2 regions of the Labrys sp. (in: a-proteobacteria) genome follow, and region 2 is predicted to be linked to the other one. Evidence: predicted binding sites of a transcription regulator. Region 2 holds the regulator's gene; the other holds the start of a gene.
What was found. Region 2 encodes PhoB, which activates phosphate uptake and scavenging genes when phosphate is short. Its sites were predicted from a motif close to TGTCATNNANCTGTCAT; they were not measured.
Positions count from the first base shown of each region.

Region 1 (7,492 bases), on a different contig from region 2:
GATCATCGGCAGGAAGGAGCAGACCTTGTAGACGAATTCGATACTGGTCTTGTCGGCGAGAACGCCGAGCGCCGCGGCACCGACGCCGCCCATGCCGAAGGCGAGACCGAAGAACAATCCGGCTATCATGCCGGTCTTGCCAGGCACCAGCTCCTGCGCGAACACCACGATGGCGGAAAAGGCGGAGGACAGGATGAAGCCGATGATCACCGCCAGCACCGGTGTCCAGGTCAGGTTGGCATAGGGCAGGGCCAGGCTGAAAGGCAACACGCCCAGGATCGAGACCCAGATCACATATTTGCGCCCGATACGGTCACCGATTGGCCCGCCGAGCAGCGTGCCGGCCGCTGCAGCGAACAGGAAGATGAAGAGCTGCATCTGCACGGCTTCGGGCGGCAGGCCGAAACGATCTTCGAGATAGAGCGTGTAGTAGCTCGACAGCGATGCCATGTAGAAGAATTTGGAGAAGACCAGTGCCAGCAGCACCGCCAGCGAGGCGATGACGCGGCTGCGCGACAACGAGGCCACGGCCGACACGGTTCTGGTCTTGATACCGGCCGTGTGGCGCCGATAGGCGGCATACCAATTGCCGACATTCCACAGGATGAACATGGCGAGCAGGGCGATCACCGAGAAGATGGCGATCGAATGCTGGCCATAGGGCAGCACGATGAAGGCGGCCAGCAGTGGCCCGATCGAGGTGCCGAGATTGCCGCCGACTTGAAAGACCGACTGTGCCAGGCCGGTCTTGCCGCCGGAAGCCATGCGCGCGACGCGTGACGATTCGGGATGGAAGACCGAGGAGCCGGTGCCGACCAGCATGGCGGCGATCAGAACTGTGGCGTAATTTTGGGCATAGGCGAGCAGCACCAGGCCGATAAGGCTGAGGCCCATGCCGACGGTGAGCGAATAGGGCAGGGGGCGGCGGTCGGTATAGAGGCCGACGAAAGGCTGCAGCAGCGATGCCGTCAGCTGGAAGGCCAGCGTGATCAGGCCGATCTGGGTGTAGCTGAGGGCGTAATTGTCACGCAGCATCGGATAGATCGAGGGGATCAACGACTGGATGGTGTCGTTGAGGCAATGCGAGACGCTGATCGCCATCAGGATCGAATAGGCCGTGCGCTCGGGGCTGAATGCACCTGAGGAGGGCAGGGTGGCTGCTTTGGCGTCCATACGTCACTGCTAGACCCGCGGCGGCACGCGGGGTGCGAACGCGGACTATCCCTTTGTTGCGGCACGAAAAATCGGCATCTTGGCGCACGCCAAGGCCGATCGGGCCTGGTTCCGCTGGGCTATGCGGGTGATGGGAAGAGATGCGGGAGCCGCCCGCTAAACCGTTTTAGCCGAATGTCGCCAATCGGGGAATATCGAGACGCGTCGTCATCAATAAATCTTCGTGATGATATTCATCACGCTGACGCGATGAAAAGCAGGTCGGGACGGCAAGGGTCGGAAAACAAAATCGCGATCCGGGCTGGCCAGGATCGCGATCGGACTATCGGGCGGGCATGGCAGGCCCGAAGCTGGAGAGGAGCTCAGATCGGCTCGTTCTCGGCGCTGGCGACGCGGTCGATATGGCCGCGATACATGCCCAGATCCAGCATGTCGCGATAGCTCAGTTCGCGGCGCACGGTCGCGAGGCGACGGCGGTTGCGATAGGCTACGAGGCGGGCGGAGAGGGCGTTGATGAGAGCGACGGTCGTCACGGGAGTGGTTCCAGAAAAAGCGCTACGTTTACTGCGCTGCATATATAGGCAAATCGCGGCAAAATTTGTGCAGAATCGCACGCGCAAAGTCGTATGCCCGGCATGCTATTTTTGCATGGTTTAGAGGAAGTTACCGGCGGATGTGCCGGGGCGGGATGCCCAAAGCTCGGATGGCTTGCCGGTACGGAGGTCGGCCAGCTTATGCTGCAATGCAACATGGCCAGGTAGGTTTCTGTTCAGCCCTGTGCTTTATTCCTTCCTCGATGAGAAGGATCGGGATCGACATGGCCCGGCGCAAAAGCGTTTGTGGGTTGAATGAAACGCCTCGAACCGCAAACACGCGTCGAACCAACGAGTTCGGGCAAGGCCGCGTTTTCGCCAAAACGTGCCTTGCTCAGGTGGACCGGGAGAATTGCATGCGCAAGAGCTGGCTGGCGGCCTTGGCCGTTTCGACTTTGGTTCCTTTCATGTCGGCCAGGGCCGAAGAGTCGATGAAGGGAATCTTCACGGCGCGGGAGGCCTGCCCGGCTCTCCAGTCGATCCGCAAGCAGACCAATCCCGGCGATGTCAAATTGACGCCCGGGCAGGATTATCGGCTGCTTGCCGGCAACAAGCCCGATCCGACCTTCTATCGCGTCCAGGTCGAAGATGCCCAGCCGGCGCAGCGCTGGGTGCCCGTCTCCTGCGGTGAGGTCAAGGCGGGCGATAATGGCACCCCCGCCACGCCGGGTGCGGGCAAGCCTGGCCCGGCCAGATCTGATGCGGCAATTTCGGCGGGTGGGGCTTCCTATGTCTTCGCCATCAGCTGGCAGGCCGCCTTTTGCGAGGGGCTGCCCGACAAGACAGAGTGCCGTACGCAAACCGCCGATCGCTATGACGCCAGCCATTTCACGCTGCACGGGCTCTGGCCGCAGCCGCGCGGCAATGCCTATTGCGGCGTGGCGCGGCGCGATATCGAGGCTGACAAGGCCCATCGCTGGGAGGACCTGCCCGAGCCCCAGCTCGAGCCGGCGACCCGTACGGCCCTGGAGAAAGCCATGCCGGGCACCGCCTCCTTCCTCGATCGACACGAATGGATCGAGCATGGCACCTGCTTCTTCGAGAAATCGGCCGATGCCTATTTCCGCCGCTCGGTGGCTCTGATCGGCGAGATCAACGCCTCGCCCGTCCAGAAGTTGTTCGCCGACAATGTCGGCAAGGAAATCGACACCAGCCAGATTCGCAGCGCCTTCGACCAGGGTTTCGGTGCGGGGGCCGGCGAGCGGGTGCGCTTTGCCTGCAAGCGTGACGGCAGCCGCAGCATCATCGTGGAAATGACAATCGGCTTGCGCGGCGAGGTCAAGGACGGTGCCAAGCTGGCCGACCTGATCGCCGGCGCCTCGCCGACGGATCAGGGCTGCAAGGCCGGTATCGTCGATCCGGTCGGACTGCAGTGAGGGCCGGCCTTGGAGACGGAACTCTATCTACCGGTCAAGGCCTTCCTGGAGTCGCTTGATTTTGCGGTGAAAGGCGAGATCGGCGGCTGTGATGTCCTGGCCCTGCGCGAAGGCGAGCCGCCGGTGGCGGTGATCTGCGAGCTCAAGCAGAGCTTCAACCTGGAACTGGTGCTGCAAGGCGTCGACAGGGCCGGAGCCTGCGACGAGATCTGGCTTGCGGCCCGTCTCTCCCTACGCGGCAAGGGGCGCGAGAGCGATGCGCGTTTCCGCAATCTCTGCCGCCGTCTCGGCTTTGGATTGCTGGGGGTGTCCGATAGCGGGGAGGTGCAGATCATCGTCACGCCTGAGGCGCCGTTCCCGCGCCGCGATCCCAAGCGCCGTTCCCGCCTGTTGAGAGAGCACCGCAAGCGCCAGGGCGATCCTGTCGTCGGCGGCTCGACCCGTGCGCCGCAGATGACGGCCTATCGCCAGCAGGCGCTGGCCTGTGCCGCCGCACTGGTGGTGGCACCGCAACGCCGGCGGGACCTCGCCAAGACCGTGCCCGACGCCCCGAAGATCCTGCAGGGCAATGTCTACGGCTGGTTCGAGCGGGTCGAGAAAGGCATCTACGGCCTGACATCCGCAGGCCGTGAAGCCCTGGAGCGTTGGCCGCAGACTTGCCCATGACGAAATGAGGGGCGGGCCCCTTACACGAAGGGCGTGAAAATGTCGGGGCGTGGCGGCAGCAGGCGGCGGAAATAGGCCCGGCCTTCTTCCGAGACGGCGTTGGCGCCTGTGAAGAAGCTGTCGGGCATGTGACGGGTGCGCCCGGCGACCTGGTCGAGGGCGACAATGCGCGGCGAGGTATGCTTGCCGTCATGGTGCAGCACCACCGAGCCCGAGCCGGTAAAGGCGCTCTGGGCCGCGAAGGCACCGGCCTCGAAGGCTTCCTTGGCATCGGTCTCGTCGATGATGCCGATATAGCCCCGCGGCAGATAGCCCAGCGTGTCGACACGGGCGCGCGCTTTGGGGAAGCGCTGCTTCAAGGCCTTCTGGATCTCGATGCCGAGATCGCCGCCGGTGAGCTGCACATTGCCATGGGCGTCACGCTCGACCGTGCCGGCGGCGAGTGCCTCGGCGAGGGGACGGCCAGCCTCGTCCTGGACGCCTTCCGACATCGAGACGATGCAGCGGCCGATACGGGTGTAGACCATGTTGACGTCATCGAGGAACTGCTCGACCGAGAAGGGCTTTTCGGGCGTGTAGATCAGATGGGGGGCGTCCTCCGGGCCCTGCTGCCAGCCGGCAGCCGCGGCGCTGAGGAAGCCTGCATGCCGGCCCATGACGATGGCGACATAAATGCCCGGCATCGCCCGGAAATCGAGATCCATGCTGACGAAGGCATTGGCGACGAAAGCGGCCGCCGAGATGAAGCCCGGTACGTGGTCGTTCTCCATCAGGTCGTTGTCGATCGTCTTGGGGGCGTGCACGAAGCTGCAGGAACCGGTCGACTGCTGGCGCAGGAGATCGAGCGTGCCGGCCGTGTCATTGCCGCCGATATAGATGAAGCCGCGGGCATCGAGCTTTTCCAGCGCCTGCAGGATGGTCTGGCAATAGGCCGGATCGGGCTTGTCCCGCGTCGAGCCGAGGCCCGAATTCGGGGTGCGGGCCAGGCGCTCGAGATCGCTTTCCGAAAGCGCGGTGAGGTCGACGAGATCGCCGCGCGTCAGCCCCCGGACGCCGTGGCGGGCGCCGAGGATGCGCAGTGACGGGTCGTGCCGGCGGGCGGCAACGATGGCGCCGCAGAGTGTCTGATTGATCACGGCGGTCGGGCCGCCTCCTTGAGCGATGACAATCGACGACATGGAGCCTCCCTGGCAATCTGGTTTCCAGTTGCTTAGCCTCGAAAGCGCCGGTCGGCAACGAGCGACTTGGGTGAGGGAGCGTGAAGTACAGCCGCCATTGCAAACGAAGGCGGCGATGCTTCATTCGGGGGCAAGGCGATCAGGACGTCGGCCTTCCCATCGGCATGCCGACATGCCTTACGCGATGGCGGCGGCATGCCGGCTTTTGTGTTTCGACTCTCTTTCGGCTTGCCATGGGGCGCTCCGACCGGCCGCGCAGATGCCTGGATGTCGCCGATATGCCAATGGGTTGGCGGCGTTGCGCACGGCATCGAAACCGCGAATGGATTTTGCGGTGGGAAGCGCTCCATCCGCTGTCAGTTCGATGGGATTCAGGCCTTGACAATACAGCCCCGCAATGGAATGAATTTTCTATAATTAAAAAAAATGATCTATTAATCTCGCCCTCGGGATTGAAAGAAATCAATGGTGGTTTCGCTACGTCGGAATTGGGGCAATGCACCGAAGCGAACGCAGGGAGAAGCCGAGGGTAAACCCTGCAACCATATTACCTGTCATATTTGCTTCATTTCTTCGTCATTGAGGCGCAACCAGTGAAGTCTTAAACGACGCCGTCCTTTTAAGAAGCGGCGCATCCTGAGGGAGTATGTGATGAAGTTGAGCGTTCTGGCTTCGGCCGTGGTTCTTCTGGCCAGTGTATCCACCGGGGCCGTCGCGGCCACCGACATCCAGTGGTGGCATGCGATGACGGGGGCCAACAACGACCGCATCGTCAAGCTGGCCAATGATTTCAATGCCAGCCAGAGCGACTATCGGATCGTTCCCGCCTACAAGGGTTCCTATCCCGATACGATGAATGCCGGCATTGCCGCGTTCCGGGCCGGCAATGCGCCCGATATCCTGCAGGTCTTCGAAGTCGGTACCGCCACCATGATGGCGGCCAAGGGCGCGATCAAGCCCGTCTACCAGCTGATGAAGGATGCGGGCGAGCCCTTCGACCAAAAGTCCTACCTGCCTGCCGTCACCGGTTATTATTCCAATGCCAAGGGCGAGATGCTGTCCTTTCCCTTCAACTCCTCGACCATGGTGATGTGGGTCAACGAGGATGCGCTGAAGAAGGCCAATCTGACGGCGGCACCCAAGACCTGGCCGGAGGCTTTCGAGGCGGCCAAGAAGCTGAAGGCAGCCGGTTACGCCACCTGCGGCATTTCCACGGCCTGGACCACCTGGGCCAATATCGAGGAGCTGTCGGCCTGGCACAACGTGCCGCTGTCGACCAAGGCCAACGGCTTGGATGGCTTCGATACCGAATTGAAGTTCAACAATCCGGTGGTGGTGAAGCATCTGGAAAACCTGGTCGAGGCCCAGAAGGACAAGACCTTCGACTATTCCGGCCGCACCAATCAGGGCGAGGGGCGCTTCACCTCGGGCGAATGCCCGCTGTTCCTGACCTCCTCGGCCTTCCTGGGCAACGTCAAGGCCAACGCCAAGTTCAAATATTCGGTGGCGCCGATGCCCTATTATCCCGATGTGCAGGGCGCGCCGCAGAACTCGATCATCGGCGGCGCTTCGCTGTGGGTGATGGGCGGCAAGTCGGACGAATCCTATAAGGGCATCGCCAAGTTCCTGACCTATCTGTCGAAGCCCGACGTGCAGGCCTGGTGGGCCCAGGAGACCGGCTATCTGCCGATCACCCCGGCTGCCTACGAGCTCTCCAAGAAACAGGGCTTCTATGCCAAGGATCCCAACAGCGAAGTCGCCGTGCTGGAGCTGACCAACAAGGCACCGACGGAAAATTCCCGCGGGCTGCGTCTGGGCAACCTCGCCCAGATCCGCGATGTCTGGGCCGAGGAGATCGAGCAGGCCCTGGCCGGCAAGAAAACCGCGCAGGCCGCGATGGACGATGCCGTCCGCCGGGGCGATGCGATCCTGAAGACCTTCGCCCGCACCGCGGGGCGATAACAGGCCCGTAAGCCTTAGCGAAAAGACGCTGACCTTCGTCATGCCCGGGCTTGGCCCGGGCACCCTGTCCAGCACCGTCACTGTCTGGGCTGGGTGCTGGATTGCCGGGTCAAGCCCGGCAATGACAAAGGTCGAGAGCGTTAAAGCATCGCGCCGAAAGGGGTTGCCGGTTTTCGGCAATAGCGATGCGGCCATTAGGATCGACCATGGAAAAACGCTCCGTCTTCTCCGGCAAGACCCTGCCTTGGCTGCTGCTGGCGCCGCAATTGGCGATCACGCTGATCTTCTTCTATTGGCCGGTGCTGCAGGCGATCCGGCAATCCTTCTTCATCGAGGATAGTTTCGGCACCACCTCCGAATTCGTCGGGTTCGAGAATTACCAGCTCCTGTTCCAGCAACCGGAATATTACAAGGCCGTCGGCGTCACCCTGGTATTCGCCGGCCTGGTCTCGGTGCTGTCGCTCGGGCTGGCCTTGATCCTGGCCGTGCAGGCGGACAAGAAGATCAAGGGCGCCTCCTTCTATCGCACCATGCTGGTATGGCC
Region 1 covers NZ_JASGFM010000077.1:1,948-9,439, reverse strand. Annotated here, with positions in the region: gene QM672_RS32200 (MFS transporter) at 1-1,173, opposite strand, end outside; gene QM672_RS32195 (hypothetical protein) at 1,536-1,706, opposite strand; gene QM672_RS32190 (ribonuclease T2 family protein) at 2,123-3,142, shown strand; gene QM672_RS32185 (DUF2161 domain-containing phosphodiesterase) at 3,152-3,808, shown strand; gene QM672_RS32180 (diphosphate--fructose-6-phosphate 1-phosphotransferase) at 3,829-4,986, opposite strand; gene ugpB (sn-glycerol-3-phosphate ABC transporter substrate-binding protein UgpB) at 5,638-6,948, shown strand; gene ugpA (sn-glycerol-3-phosphate ABC transporter permease UgpA) at 7,155-7,492, shown strand, end outside.
Region 1: the regulator PhoB is predicted to act here: its motif matches at 5,539-5,555, upstream of ugpB (sn-glycerol-3-phosphate ABC transporter substrate-binding protein UgpB).

Region 2 (7,492 bases):
AAGGACAGGCCGGTATCCCCGAATCCGGCATGACGATCGAGGCTGCAGCCATCGTCATAGGGTTTCGACGGGTTTTAACAATCGCGTCACCACCGTTGCGACGCGGTTGACAGAATACCATCAACCAATTGAATTATAACGGTTTTATTTGTCATAAAACGATAGCCTAACTGTCATAGAACCGTTGCTGCCGGCTTGTTAGGAGTCGCGCCGTAGACAGGGTTGCCGACCGGTAAACGATCGTAGCGCCTGTCCAGAGAACAACGGAGATAGACCGTGAAGCTTTCCTTCCTCGCGCTCGCCGCTTCGGTAGCCCTGTCCAGCACGATCGCCGCGACCGCCGCCTTCGCTGCCGACATCACCGGCGCCGGTGGCACCTTCCCCGCCCCGGTCTACAATGCCTGGGGTAGCGATTTCAAAGCCAAGACCGGCACCGCGCTGAACTACCAGGCGATCGGTTCGGGCGGCGGCCAGACCCAGATCACCAACCGCACTGTCGATTTCGGCGCTTCCGATGCTCCGATGGCCACCGACAAGCTGACCGCTGCCAAGCTGCTGCAGTTCCCGACCGTCATCGGCGCCATCGTGCCGATCGTGAACATCGAGGGTGTGTCCGCCGACCAGCTCACGCTGACCGGCGCGATCATCGCCGACATCTACCAGGGCAAGATCACCAAGTGGAACGATCCGAAGATCGCCGAGCTCAACAAGGATGTGAAGCTCCCCGATCTCGACATCGCCCCGGTCTACCGCGCCGACGGCTCGGGCACGACCTATGTCTTCACGTCCTATCTTTCGGCCGTGAGCCCCGACTGGAAGAGCAATATCGGCGCCGCCACCTCGGTGCAGTGGTCGACCGGTTCGGGTGCCAAGGGCAATGACGGCGTCGCCGGCGCCGTGAAGAACACCCAGGGCGCCATCGGCTATGTCGAATATGTCTATGCCGCCAACAACAGCCTGACCACCACGCAGCTGCAGAACAAGGACGGCAAGGTCGTCAAGCCGACCGTTCCTGCGTTCCAGGCCGCAGCCGCCAAGGCCGATTGGAAGGGTGCCAAGGACTTCGCCGTCTCGATGATCGACGTCGGCGGAGAAACCTCCTGGCCGATCGTTTCCACCACTTTCATCCTGCTGCCGAAGGATCCCAAGGACGCCAAGCAGTCGGCCGAAGTCATGAAGTTCTTCGACTGGGCCTACAAGGATGGCGGCGCGACGGCCGAGAAGCTGCACTACATCCCGCTGCCCAAGGAGGTGATCGATACCGTTCGCACCGCCTGGAAGAGCGAAGTGAAGGCTGCCGACGGCAAGGCCGTCTACGAATAAGCTGAAACCCCGACCCGGCGCAGTTCTGCGCCGGGTCGTCGTCCCTGATCGAATCACAGGCTGGAACATCGCCATGAGCGCCGTAGCCGACTCCTCGCTGGACGCATCCAACTCGGCCGCAAAGGTCGCGCAGGGTTCTCCCTCGCCCGGGGCCAAGACGGTTCCGGGCGCCAACCTGGATCCCATCTTCAAGGCCGCCCTCTATGGCTGCGGCTCCCTCGTGCTGATCCTGCTCTGCTCGATCGTCGTGCTGCTCTTCTATGGCGGCTGGCCGGCGCTGGCCCATTTCGGGCCGAGCTTCTACTGGTCCACCGCCTGGAACCCCGTCACCGAGAAATTCGGCGCCGGCGTCATGATCTACGGCACGCTGTTCACCGGCATTCTCGCTTTGATCATTGCCTTGCCGATGTCCTTCGGCATCGCCTTCTTCCTCACGGAGATCGCGCCCCAGAGCGTGCGGCGGCCGATCGGCATCGCCATCCAGCTCCTGGCGGCCGTGCCGTCGATCATCTTCGGCATGTGGGGGTCGCTGATCGTGGCGCCGATCCTGGCCCAGACGATCTACCCGCCGATCATCTCCGTCCTCTCGCACGTGCCGGTGCTCGGCTATCTGTTCAAGGGCCCCACCAACGGCGCCGGCATGCTCACGGCCGGCATCATCCTGGCCCTGATGATCATTCCCTTCATCACCGCGATGTTCGTCGAGATCCTCGAATCGGTGCCCGCCATGCTGAAGGAATCGGCCTATGGCGTCGGTGCCACCACCTATGAAGTCTTCCGCAACGTCTCGGTGCCCTATGGCCGCACGGCGCTGGTCGGCGCCGTCATGCTCGGCTTCGGCCGCGCTTTGGGCGAGACGATGGCGGTGACCTTCGTGATCGGCAACGCCAACCGAATATCGGCCTCGCTGTTCTCCTCGGGCGCGACCATCGCCTCCACCATCGCCAACGAATTCCCGGACGCGCCGGCCGGCTCGCTGCGCAGCCAGTCGCTGCTGGAGCTGGGCTTCGTGCTCTTCGTGATTTCCTTCATCGTGCTTGCGATCTCCCGCATGCTCGTGCGCACCAACGCCAAGTAAGGGAGAGCATCATGGCCCATCTCGCCCAAAGCAGCGCCCGTCTCGCCCGCCGCCGCGCCCTCGACTATGCCTACAAGGTCGTCTCGATCAGCTTTGCCGCGATCTCCCTGCTGGCGCTGGCCTGGATCCTGTTCACGCTGCTGCGCGAGGGTCTGCCCTCGCTGACCATGGACCTCTTCACCAAGGACATGGCCGATGGCGGCCTGCGCAATGCCATCGTCGGCTCTCTCGTCATGGTACTGCTCGCCCTCCTGATCGGTGCGCCGATCGGCATCATGGCCGGCACCTTCCTGGCCGAGGCCGGCCGCGGCAGCAAATTCGCCGATGCGGTGCGCTTCATCAACGACATCCTGCTCTCGGCGCCGTCCATCCTGATCGGCCTGTTCGTCTACCAGATGATCGTGGTGGCGACGGGCGGGTTCTCCGGCTGGGCCGGTGTGGTGGCGCTGGCCATCATCATCCTGCCGGTGGTCGTGCGCACCACCGAGGACATGCTGGCGCTGGTGCCGATCAGCCTGCGTGAAGCCGCCTTTGCCCTGGGATCGCCGATGTGGAAGGTCATCACCTTCGTGACCTGGCGCTCGGCTCGCACCGGTATCGTTACCGGCATCCTGCTGGCCCTGGCCCGCGCCGCCGGCGAGACCGCACCGCTGCTGCTCACGGCCTTCGGCAATTCCAACTGGTCGCTCAATCTCGGCAATGCCTTTGCCAGCTTGCCGGCTGCCATCTACCAGCTCGCGCCCTACCCCGATCCCAAGGCCGTCTCGGTGGCCTGGAGCGGCGCCCTCCTCATCACCGCCGGCGTGTTGGCGCTCAATATCCTGACCCGCTTCGTGCTCGCTCCCAAGAAATGAGTGCTCCCATGTCCGCTACCCCCCAAGCCTCCATCGCGGTTGCCGAACGCCCCCTCGCCGATCCAGCCGCCGCCGTGAAGCTCAAGGTCGAGAATCTCGACTTCTATTATGGCGAGAAGCATGCGCTCAAGGCCATCAATCTCGACATGATCGACCGGCAGGTCACCGCCATGATCGGTCCCTCCGGCTGCGGCAAGTCGACTCTGCTGCGCGTGCTCAACCGCATGTACGACCTCTATCCGGGGCAGACCGCCAAGGGCCGCGTGCTGCTCGACGGCCAGAACGTCATCGGCAAGGAGATCGACCCGGCGGTGCTGCGCGCCCGCATCGGCATGGTGTTCCAGAAGCCCACGCCCTTCCCGATGTCGATCTACGACAACATCGCCTTCGGCGTGCGGCTGCATGAATCCATCTCCAAGGCGGAGATGGACCAGCGTGTCGAATGGTGCCTGACCAAGGCCGCCTTGTGGAACGAGGTCAAGGACCGCCTGCACGCTTCAGCCCTAGGCATGTCCGGCGGCCAGCAGCAGCGCCTGTGCATCGCCCGTACCATCGCGGTGAAGCCCGAAGTCGTCCTGCTGGACGAGCCGACCTCCGCGCTCGATCCGATCTCGACCGCCAAGATCGAGGAATTGATCGACGAATTGAAGCGAGACTTCACCATCGTGATCGTCACGCACAATATGCAGCAAGCGGCGCGCTGCGCGGATGTGACGGCCTTCTTCTATCTGGGCGACCTCATCGAAGTCGGCCAGACCAACAAGATGTTCACCACCCCGAACGACAGCCGTACGCAGGATTACATCACCGGCCGCTTCGGCTGATCCCTCGGCCAGCGTCGAATTCATTTGGAGGCGGCATGTCCGACCATATCGTTACATCCTTCGACCAGGAACTGCGCGAGCTGCGCAACATGATCGCCGAAATGGGTGGCTATGCCGAGAAGAGCGTAGCCGACAGCGTCGAAGCCCTGCTCAAGCGCGACACCCAGCGCGCCAAGGCGGTGATCGATCTCGACGCCGCGATCGACAAGTTGCAGCGCCAGGTCGAGGACAGGGCCATCCTGATCATCGCCAAGCGCCAGCCGCTGGCTCTCGACCTGCGCGAGATCGTCTCGGCCCTGCGGGTGGCCAATGACCTCGAGCGGATCGGCGACCTCGGCAAGAATGTCGCCAAGCGCGTGGTGGCCATCCACAGTCACGCCCAGCCGGCCCAGCTCTTCGGCGGTTTCGACCACATGGCCGACCTGGTACTCGAGCAGCTCAAGCAGGTGCTCGACGCCTTCGCCCAACGCAATGTCGAGGAAGCCCTCTCGGTCTGGCGCTCGGACGGCGAGATCGATGCGATGTATACCTCGCTGTTCCGCGAATTGCTGACCTACATGATGGAAGATCCGCGCAATATCGGCTTCTGCACCCATCTGCTGTTCTGCGCCAAGAACATCGAGCGCATCGGTGACCACGCCACCAACATCGCCGAGACGGTCCACTATCTCGTGACCGGTGAATCGCCGGCCGGAGAGCGGCCCAAGGCGGACAACAGCACCGATCTCGTCGACCTTCCTGTGCCGGCTAAATAACAAGGGATAGGCCATGCCTCCCAAGGTTCTGATCGTCGAGGACGAAGAAGCGCTGACCCTGCTGCTGCGCTACAATCTCGAAGCCGAAGGCTATGAGGTGGATAGCGTCGCACGCGGAGACGACGCCGAGATCCGCCTGCGCGAAAGCGTGCCGGACCTGGTTCTGCTCGACTGGATGTTGCCGGGCCTGTCCGGCATCGAATTGTGCCGGCGCATTCGCATGCGGCCGGAAACCGAGCGCCTGCCGGTAATCATGCTCACGGCGCGCGGCGAGGAAACCGAGCGCGTGCGGGGTCTGGCCACCGGCGCCGACGACTATGTCGTCAAGCCCTTCTCCGTGCCCGAGCTCTCGGCGCGCGTGCGTGCCCTGCTGCGCCGGGCCAAGCCCGATCACGTCGCCTCCCTTCTCAAGGCCGGCGACATCTCCCTCGACCGCGAGACCAAGCGCGTCCATCGCGGCAATCGCGAGATCCGCCTCGGCCCGACCGAATTTCGCCTGCTCGAATTCCTGATGCAGGCACCGGGACGCGTCTTCGCGCGCGAGCAGTTGCTCGACAGCGTCTGGGGCCGCGACGTCTATATCGACGAGCGCACGGTCGACGTGCATGTCGGCCGCCTGCGCAAGGCGATGAACCGCACGCGCGAGATCGATCCGATCCGCACCGTGCGCGGTGCCGGCTATTCCTTCGACGAGACCTTCGCCAAGCAATCCTGAGCGCGTTTCGCGGGCATTGCCCGCTCGCTCCGCTTCGCCAAGGCTGCGTTGCGCCCTCACCACGCTCCTACGGGGAGAGGGTTAGGGGGTGCGCGACGTAGAGAGCAAGAGCGGGCGACGATATCCGCCCTCCTCCCTCGCTGCGCAGTCACGCCGCCAAATCCGCCAGGCGTGCCTGCAGATAGCGGCGGATGGCCGGATCGCTCTCCAGGCCGATCGCCCGCAAATAGGCATTGCGGGCCTCCTCCGGTCTGGCGGCCCGCACCAGCAAGTCCGCACGCGCGGCCCAATAGGGCTGGTAATCGACGATGCGTCCGTCACCGGCGACCTCGTCAAGTGCAGCCAGACCAGCCTGCGGCCCCATGAGGCGGGCGAGCGCCACGGCCCGGTTGATGGCGGCCACTGGAGAAGCTGTCAGTAGAACCAGGGCTTCATACAATGTGACGATCGCGGCCCAGTCCGTCGTCGCGCAGATGCGTCGATGGGCATGGGCCGATTGCAGCGCGGCTTCCAGCTGATAGCGGCCGATCTGGCGGACCTGGCCGGCCCGGGCAAGCAAGGCCTCGGCCTCCTCGATCAGCCCCGCATCCCAGAGCGCGGTGTCCTGCTGCTCCAGCGGAATATAATCGCCATCCTGGCCGCGGCGCGCCGCCCGCCGCGCTTCGGCGTGCAGCATCAGGGCCAGCAGTCCGAGCACTTCGGGCTCGCCGGGCAGGAGCGAGGCCAGCAGCCGGCCGAGCCAGATCCCCTCCGTCGACAGATTGCGCTCGCGGGCATGAGCCCCTTCCGGATCGGCCCAGCCTTCGGCATAGACGGCATAAACGGCCTCCAGCACCGCGTCGAGACGGCCGGGCAACTCGTCGGGCTCCGGGATGCGGAAAGGGATGCCGGCTTGCTTGATCTTGGCCTTGGCCCGTACCAGTCTCTGGCTCATCGCCACGGGCGAGACCAGGAAGGCGCTGGCGATCGCGCCGGCATCGAACCCCAATATCACCTGCAGGATCAGGGGAGCACGTACGGTGGCATCGAGGGAGGGATGGGCGCAGGCGAACATCAGGCGCAGGCGCTCATCGGGCACGGCATGCCGCTCGCCCTGCTCCGAGGCGAGGGCCTCGACATGGCGGCTGACCTCGTCCGCCTTTTCGCCGCGCAGCCTGGCGCGGCGGGCCGCATCGATCTGGCGGCGCCGGGCCGCGGTCAGCAGCCAGGCTTCGGGATTGGCGGGCACGCCGCCCGCCGGCCAATGTTCCATGGCCGCAGCAAAGGCGTCGGCCAGGGCATCCTCGGCCCCCGCAATGTCGCCGGAGCGCGCCGCGAGAAGAGCGACGAGCCGGCCATAGCTGCGTCGCGCCACGATTTCGGCAAGCTCGGCCGCGGGGGCTGAAGACACCGGCTCGGGCCGTTCGCTCAATAGTCCTTCGGGTCCCATATCGGCCGGACCTCGATGGTCCCGATGGCGGCGCTCGGGCAGCGCGCCGCCCAGCCGATCGCGGCATCCAGGTCCGGCACGTCGATGATATAGAAGCCGCCGAGCTGCTCGCGTGTGTCGGCGAAGGGCCCGTTGAGCACCTGGGTCTTGCCGTCGGCGATGCGCACGGTGGTGGCCGAAGCCGTCGGGCGCAGGCGACTCCAGGGGCCGAGGGCACCGGCCGACTGGAGCGCCTGCGTATAGGCCTGATAGGCCGCCAGGATCTGCTGCTTGTTGGCGGGATCCGCCTTCAGCATGGCTTCTTCGCTGCTGTAGATCAGAATTGCGAACTGCATGGGTTCCTCCTGTCTCCGCCGGCGCATGATGCGCCGGCATGACAATGACGCGCCATCCCGTTCGCTTTCGACAGCGACAGGAAAATTATGCGCTCGCCTTGGTGAGCTGCTCGATCTCGGCCGAACCAAGATTGAGCTCGGTCGCCTTGATCAGGTCGGAGAGCTGCTCGACGCTGGTG
Region 2 covers NZ_JASGFM010000055.1:21,444-28,935, reverse strand. Annotated here, with positions in the region: gene pstS (phosphate ABC transporter substrate-binding protein PstS) at 277-1,323, shown strand; gene pstC (phosphate ABC transporter permease subunit PstC) at 1,397-2,401, shown strand; gene pstA (phosphate ABC transporter permease PstA) at 2,413-3,255, shown strand; gene pstB (phosphate ABC transporter ATP-binding protein PstB) at 3,252-4,079, shown strand; gene phoU (phosphate signaling complex protein PhoU) at 4,115-4,834, shown strand; gene phoB (phosphate regulon transcriptional regulator PhoB) at 4,848-5,549, shown strand; gene QM672_RS29855 (RNA polymerase sigma factor) at 5,698-6,960, opposite strand; gene QM672_RS29850 (YciI family protein) at 6,957-7,313, opposite strand; gene QM672_RS29845 (aldo/keto reductase) at 7,399-7,492, opposite strand, start outside.